DNA from 3 places in the Peribacillus sp. RS7 genome. Region 3 is predicted to be linked to each of the others. Evidence: a T-box and tRNA genes for the amino acid it is inferred to sense, from the RefSeq annotation. Region 3 holds a T-box; the other regions hold tRNA genes.
The links. The T-box of region 3 lies ahead of pheS (phenylalanine--tRNA ligase subunit alpha). A T-box ahead of a tRNA ligase gene usually reads a tRNA of that ligase, here a tRNA-Phe.
Positions count from the first base shown of each region.

Region 1: it encodes a tRNA-Phe, which carries the amino acid that the T-box ahead of pheS (phenylalanine--tRNA ligase subunit alpha) is inferred to sense. The anticodon was not compared.
Region 2: it encodes a tRNA-Phe, which carries the amino acid that the T-box ahead of pheS (phenylalanine--tRNA ligase subunit alpha) is inferred to sense. The anticodon was not compared.

Region 1 covers NZ_CP168135.1:1,449,364-1,451,590, forward strand. Annotated here, with positions in the region: gene ACDZ29_RS07440 (TraR/DksA C4-type zinc finger protein) at 1-581, shown strand, start outside; tRNA gene ACDZ29_RS07445 (tRNA-Glu) at 623-694, opposite strand; tRNA gene ACDZ29_RS07450 (tRNA-Ser) at 698-788, opposite strand; tRNA gene ACDZ29_RS07455 (tRNA-Asn) at 790-864, opposite strand; tRNA gene ACDZ29_RS07460 (tRNA-Ile) at 877-953, opposite strand; tRNA gene ACDZ29_RS07465 (tRNA-Gly) at 959-1,032, opposite strand; tRNA gene ACDZ29_RS07470 (tRNA-His) at 1,037-1,112, opposite strand; tRNA gene ACDZ29_RS07475 (tRNA-Phe) at 1,129-1,204, opposite strand; tRNA gene ACDZ29_RS07480 (tRNA-Asp) at 1,228-1,303, opposite strand; tRNA gene ACDZ29_RS07485 (tRNA-Met) at 1,310-1,383, opposite strand; tRNA gene ACDZ29_RS07490 (tRNA-Ser) at 1,486-1,578, opposite strand; tRNA gene ACDZ29_RS07495 (tRNA-Ile) at 1,599-1,675, opposite strand; tRNA gene ACDZ29_RS07500 (tRNA-Met) at 1,686-1,762, opposite strand; tRNA gene ACDZ29_RS07505 (tRNA-Ala) at 1,791-1,866, opposite strand; tRNA gene ACDZ29_RS07510 (tRNA-Pro) at 1,884-1,960, opposite strand; tRNA gene ACDZ29_RS07515 (tRNA-Arg) at 1,971-2,047, opposite strand; tRNA gene ACDZ29_RS07520 (tRNA-Leu) at 2,057-2,145, opposite strand; tRNA gene ACDZ29_RS07525 (tRNA-Gly) at 2,158-2,227, opposite strand, start outside.
Region 2 covers NZ_CP168135.1:2,912,747-2,914,973, forward strand. Annotated here, with positions in the region: rRNA gene ACDZ29_RS14590 (23S ribosomal RNA) at 1-111, shown strand, start outside; rRNA gene rrf (5S ribosomal RNA) at 231-346, shown strand; tRNA gene ACDZ29_RS14600 (tRNA-Asn) at 356-430, shown strand; tRNA gene ACDZ29_RS14605 (tRNA-Ser) at 436-527, shown strand; tRNA gene ACDZ29_RS14610 (tRNA-Glu) at 538-612, shown strand; tRNA gene ACDZ29_RS14615 (tRNA-Val) at 628-703, shown strand; tRNA gene ACDZ29_RS14620 (tRNA-Met) at 783-856, shown strand; tRNA gene ACDZ29_RS14625 (tRNA-Asp) at 862-937, shown strand; tRNA gene ACDZ29_RS14630 (tRNA-Phe) at 950-1,025, shown strand; tRNA gene ACDZ29_RS14635 (tRNA-Thr) at 1,033-1,108, shown strand; tRNA gene ACDZ29_RS14640 (tRNA-Tyr) at 1,125-1,208, shown strand; tRNA gene ACDZ29_RS14645 (tRNA-Trp) at 1,219-1,292, shown strand; tRNA gene ACDZ29_RS14650 (tRNA-His) at 1,310-1,385, shown strand; tRNA gene ACDZ29_RS14655 (tRNA-Gln) at 1,424-1,498, shown strand; tRNA gene ACDZ29_RS14660 (tRNA-Gly) at 1,502-1,576, shown strand; tRNA gene ACDZ29_RS14665 (tRNA-Cys) at 1,585-1,658, shown strand; tRNA gene ACDZ29_RS14670 (tRNA-Leu) at 1,667-1,747, shown strand; gene ACDZ29_RS14675 (hypothetical protein) at 2,005-2,139, opposite strand.
Region 3 covers NZ_CP168135.1:483,875-486,101, reverse strand. Annotated here, with positions in the region: gene ACDZ29_RS02525 (TrmH family RNA methyltransferase) at 25-783, shown strand; T-box leader at 827-1,068, shown strand; gene pheS (phenylalanine--tRNA ligase subunit alpha) at 1,127-2,167, shown strand; gene pheT (phenylalanine--tRNA ligase subunit beta) at 2,196-2,227, shown strand, end outside.

The sequences.
Region 1 (2,227 bases), 970 kb from region 3:
AATTATTCGAGATGGAACGGAACCAAGCACTGGATGAGCATGCACAATCTGAAATGGAGAAAATCGAAGAAGCATTGTATGCCATAGAAGAGGGTACGTATGGCCATTGTAAAACCTGCAATATAGAAATACCCATCGATAGGCTTGAAGCGATCCCAAGCACTCTTTACTGTGTCGAGCATGCCCCAGAACGGCCTACTGCACAAGACCGACCAGTGGAAGAGGATATATTGATTCCATCCAAGGGTGATCATTTTGAAAATCGTCATGGAAATGAAATAGTGGATAAAGAGGATAGCTTTGGTGAAGTCGCCAAATTCGGTACATCCGAAACACCATCTGATTACACCGGCGATCATGACAATTATAATGATCTTTATAAAACCGAAGATGAAACGGATGGATTTCCTGAAGACTATGAAGGATTTGCAGCAAATGATATCGAAGGAAAAAATAGGGTGGATATACCGAACAAAAAGCAAAAGGAATATGAAGATACATTAGATGAAGAAAATATCGATTCCCAGCTTGGAGACATTCCTTATAAACAAAAAGATACTTATATCAATGAAAAGAAATGAAAAAAAGAAGCATACATGAATGTATGCTTCCTTTTTTGTTATGACCCGTACGGGATTCGAACCCGTGTTACCGCCGTGAAAGGGCGGTGTCTTAACCGCTTGACCAACGGGCCAAATGGCGGAGAAGGAGGGATTTGAACCCTCGCGCCGCTCGCGCGACCTACACCCTTAGCAGGGGCGCCTCTTCAGCCTCTTGAGTACTTCCCCATGGCTCCGCAGGTAGGACTCGAACCTACGACCGTTCGGTTAACAGCCGAATGCTCTACCACTGAGCTACTGCGGAACAATATGAATATGGTGGGCCTAAATGGACTCGAACCATCGACCTCACGCTTATCAGGCGTGCGCTCTAACCAGCTGAGCTATAGGCCCATATTTGGAGCGGGTGAAGGGAATCGAACCCTCATCATCAGCTTGGAAGGCTGAGGTTTTACCACTAAACTACACCCGCGAAATGGGGCGACTGATGGGAATCGAACCCACGAATGCCTGAACCACAATCAGGTGCGTTAACCACTTCGCCACAACCGCCGTAATATGAAAGATATGGTGGCTCAGGACGGAATCGAACCGCCGACACAAGGATTTTCAGTCCTTTGCTCTACCGACTGAGCTACTGAGCCACATTTGTACTAAATTTAAAAAATGGCGGTCCCGACGGGAATCGAACCCGCGATCTCCTGCGTGACAGGCAGGCATGTTAACCGCTACACCACGGGACCTAATAATTGCGGGGACAGGATTTGAACCTGCGACCTTCGGGTTATGAGCCCGACGAGCTACCGGACTGCTCCACCCCGCGACGGTAATAATGAAACGATTTGCATCAAGTTTTCGTGTATATTGTTTTTTCGCTTCCTCTATGTAAGGTTGTTTCAAAACAACTTGCTGCTTTTTAAAAAAATGGAGGAGGTAGAGGGATTCGAACCCCCGCGGGATTTGACTCCCCTGTCGGTTTTCAAGACCGATCCCTTCAGCCGAACTTGGGTATACCTCCACGGCTTTAAAAAATGCATATGGTGGACCTTGTAGGACTCGAACCTACGACCGGACGGTTATGAGCCGTCTGCTCTAACCAGCTGAGCTAAAGGTCCTTATATTTATTGGTAGCGGCGGAGGGGATCGAACCCCCGACCTCACGGGTATGAACCGTACGCTCTAGCCAGCTGAGCTACACCGCCAATATAATATAAGTATCTGATTGAAAAATGGTGGAGCCTAGCGGGATCGAACCGCTGACCTCCTGCGTGCAAGGCAGGCGCTCTCCCAGCTGAGCTAAGGCCCCATTCATTAAAAATCACGTGGTCGGGAAGACAGGATTCGAACCTGCGACCCCTTGGTCCCAAACCAAGTGCTCTACCAAGCTGAGCTACTTCCCGCAATAAAACATGGTGCGCCCGGCGGGAGTCGAACCTACAACCTTCTGATTCGTAGTCAGATGCTCTATCCAATTGAGCTACGGGCGCATATTAAGATGGTGCCGAGGACCGGAATCGAACCGGTACGGTAGTCACCTACCGCAGGATTTTAAGTCCTGTGCGTCTGCCAGTTCCGCCACCCCGGCACATACGAAAAGTGGAGCGGAAGACGGGATTCGAACCCGCGACCCCAACCTTGGCAAGGTTGTATTCTACCACTGAACTACT
Region 2 (2,227 bases), 2.4 Mb from region 3:
CATGGCGCAAGCTAGTAAGATCCCTGAAAGATGATCAGGTTGATAGGTCAGAGGTGGAAGCGTGGCGACATGTGGAGCTGACTGATACTAATAGATCGAGGACTTAACCAACGCTTTTTAAAAAATGAAATACCTTCTTATTATCTAGTTTTGAAGGAATGAAAATTTCTTCTTGCATTTTTTCGAAAAGACGTTATAATAATATATGTCTTGAAAAAATGTTAACAATGTTTGGTGACGATAGCGAAGAGGTCACACCCGTTCCCATTCCGAACACGGCAGTTAAGCTCTTCAGCGCCGATGGTAGTTGGGGGTTTCCCCCTGTGAGAGTAGGACGTCGCCAAGCTTATATTGTTCCGCAGTAGCTCAGTGGTAGAGCATTCGGCTGTTAACCGAACGGTCGTAGGTTCGAGTCCTACCTGCGGAGCCATTATTGGAGAGCTGTCCGAGTGGCCGAAGGAGCACGATTGGAAATCGTGTAGACGGGTAACCCTGTCTCAAGGGTTCAAATCCCTTGCTCTCCGCCATTTTATACCTGGCCCGTTGGTCAAGCGGTTAAGACACCGCCCTTTCACGGCGGTAACACGGGTTCGAATCCCGTACGGGTCACCATTTCGATAACATATTGGAGGATTAGCTCAGCTGGGAGAGCATCTGCCTTACAAGCAGAGGGTCGGCGGTTCGATCCCGTCATCCTCCACCATTTTCAATAAGATCAGATTGTTTCTGCATTGAAACGTTCAACACGAAAATCTGATGCATAATAGCAACATTATTAACGTCGCGGGGTGGAGCAGTCCGGTAGCTCGTCGGGCTCATAACCCGAAGGTCGCAGGTTCAAATCCTGTCCCCGCAATCTATGGTCCCGTGGTGTAGCGGTTAACATGCCTGCCTGTCACGCAGGAGATCGCGGGTTCGATTCCCGTCGGGACCGCCATTTTTATTGTTTGGCTCAGTAGCTCAGTCGGTAGAGCAAAGGACTGAAAATCCTTGTGTCGGCGGTTCGATTCCGTCCTGAGCCACCATAGTAGTGCCGGTGTAGCTCAACTGGTAGAGCAACTGACTTGTAATCAGTAGGTTGGGGGTTCAAGTCCTCTTGCCGGCACCATGTTTCATCCATATGCGGAGGGGTAGCGAAGTGGCTAAACGCGGCGGACTGTAAATCCGCTCCTTCGGGTTCGGCAGTTCGAATCTGCCCCCCTCCACCATCTTTCTAACAGGGGTATAGTTTAAAGGTAGAACAGAGGTCTCCAAAACCTCCAGTGTGGGTTCGAGTCCTACTACCCCTGCCAATTTAAATCCTATAATGGCGGTTGTGGCGAAGTGGTTAACGCACCTGATTGTGGTTCAGGCATTCGTGGGTTCGATTCCCATCAGTCGCCCCATTTTTTATTAAATCATGGTATAATGAATACAACGTTAATGGGCTATAGCCAAGCGGTAAGGCAACGGATTTTGATTCCGTCATGCGAAGGTTCGATCCCTTCTAGCCCAGCCATATGCGAAAGTAGTTCAGTGGTAGAATACAACCTTGCCAAGGTTGGGGTCGCGGGTTCGAATCCCGTCTTTCGCTCCAAAAACGTTGGCGGCATAGCCAAGCGGTAAGGCAGAGGTCTGCAAAACCTTTACCACCGGTTCGATTCCGGTTGCCGCCTCCAACATACATGCCGGTGTGGCGGAATTGGCAGACGCGCACGACTCAAAATCGTGTTCCTCTGGAGTGCCGGTTCGACCCCGGCCACCGGTATCATGAAACAGCCAAGAGTGCTGTTGTATCAAGGCCTTACACTTAATTGTGTAAGGCCTTTTTTCATTTTTCTCACACTACAGATTTGACACTAATAATGTGCGGAGGTCATGTGCGGTGAGTAAACGGAGAATATTGCTTACAGAAGATGAAATAAAAATCGTTAACAAAACTATGTATGCTACCACAGATGAAGATGCACTTAAATTATTTTTTGAAGATTGCAAACTAAGGAATTTACGTCCAAAGTCATAGATTTATTTATTTTTATTTTCTAATTCCTCAACTCTCCTTTCCATGTTCTTTATTTTTTTGATTGAGTGAAGGGCGAGACCTAAAGCTATTCCACCTAAAGTGAATGCTGGAAAAACAAAAAAAGTAAACCATTCCATCTTTTAACCCCCCCTAAAAGCATTGTGTATAAATTGCAATCCTATAGGGTTTATTATGAAGAGAATTAACCCCCATTCTTAATTGTTC
Region 3 (2,227 bases):
GTTAAGTTAAAGGAGCGTTTACCCTTGAAATATATCGAATCGGTAAAAAACCCGCAAGTGAAGCAATGGAAAAAGCTATTGACGAAAAAAGAACGAGATAAAACAGGCAAATATTTAGTCGAGGGTTTTCACCTAGTTGAAGAAGCCTTAAAAGAAGATATCGTCATGGAAGTGATCGTCAATGAAGAAACTGAAATGCCAGCCCATTTTAAGCTGGAAGGCACAGAAGTCATCTATGTGAAAAATGATATTATGAAAGCGATATGCGATACCGAAGCCCCACAGGGAATTGCAGCTGTTTGTGAACAGAAATCAACGAGCATGACGTCCATTAATCCGGATAAACTATTGTTGATCGATGCCGTCCAGGATCCGGGGAATATTGGAACGATGATCAGGACAGCGGATGCAGCTGGAATCGATGCGGTCATTCTTGGCGAAGGGTGTGCCGACTTGTATAATCCCAAAGTGGTACGTTCGACACAAGGGAGCCTATTCCATATGCCTGTCATTAAAGGGAACCTTTCCGAAATCATCGATGAGCTGAAGCAACTCGGCACACCGGTCTATGGCACGGCATTAGAAGGCGCATCCCCATTTGAAGAAGTGGAAAAGTCTTCCCGATTTGCCCTGCTGGTCGGCAATGAAGGCCAAGGAGTATCGAAGGAATTACTGGAGAAAACGACTAAAAACCTTTATATCCCCATCTACGGAAAAAGCGAATCTCTGAATGTGGGGATCGCTGCCGGGATTTTAATGTACCATTTACGAAAATCGATTTGAAACGGCCGTGGAATTATAATATAATAAAACAGAATTTTATATTGAAACAACGATGACAAAGAGTAGTAACTTAAGTTATCCATATCCAGGGAAAAAATGCCTTGACTGAAAGCATTTTTATGGCACTGCTTAAGGGAATTCACCTTTCGAGTTGGCATTGGGAAGACAGAATGTCCGAAAAATGTTCCGGTGAAAAGCCGTTATTTTTAATGAAGTGAGTGCAGAAGTTTATTTGTTCATGCACTAATAAGGGTGGTACCGCGATACATAAACCTCGTCCCTTTAGGGATTGGGGTTTTTTTGTGTTCATTTTTACAAAAGGAAAATAAAGGAGGAAGACATGATGCAGGAACGTTTACTAGAACTGCAGGAAGAAGCGTTGCAAAAAGTTGCCGCCGCTTCCGAATTAAAGGAACTGAATGAAGTACGTGTCGCTTATTTAGGGAAAAAAGGACCAATCACTGAGGTATTGCGCGGCATGGGTAAATTATCTGCCGAAGAACGTCCGAAAATCGGGGCACTAGCCAATGATGTTCGGGAAGCGATCGCAACAAAGATCGAGGAGAAACAAAAAGCACTTGAAACTGCGGCAGTCAATGCTAAGCTAGCAACTGAAACGATTGACGTCACACTTCCAGGACGTCCGGTTAACAAGGGGAATCTTCACCCATTAACACGTGTCGTGGAGGAAATCGAAGACTTATTCATCGGTATGGGTTATACGGTTGCAGAAGGTCCAGAAGTTGAAAGCGACTACTACAACTTCGAGGCACTTAACTTGCCAAAAAGCCATCCGGCACGTGATATGCAGGACTCCTTCTACATCACGGATGAAATCCTGATGCGTACGCACACTTCACCGGTTCAAGCAAGAACCATGGAAAAACATAAAGGTCAAGGTCCTGTTAAAATCATCTGCCCGGGTAAAGTATATCGCCGTGATAACGATGATGCGACACACTCCCATCAATTCCAACAAATTGAGGGCTTGGTCATCGATGAGACCATCAGCATGAGCGACCTGAAAGGAACGCTTGACGTATTTGCGAAAAAAGTATTCGGGCAAGACCGTGAAATCCGTCTTCGTCCAAGTTTCTTCCCATTTACGGAGCCATCCGTCGAAGTGGATATTTCTTGTAAAATCTGCGGTGGTAAAGGCTGTAGCGTATGTAAACAAACAGGCTGGATTGAAGTGCTTGGCGGCGGGATCGTTCATCCGAACGTCCTTGAAATGGCTGGCTTCGATTCCAAGAAATACTCTGGATTCGCATTTGGAATTGGCGTGGAACGGATTGCCATGTTGAAATACGGTGTGGACGATATTCGTCATTTCTATACGAATGATGTTCGATTTTTAAAACAATTCAACCATCACGAAGCATAAATTTTTATTTTAAAAAGGAGGACCTACCATGTTTGTGTCATATAAATGGTTACAAGATTA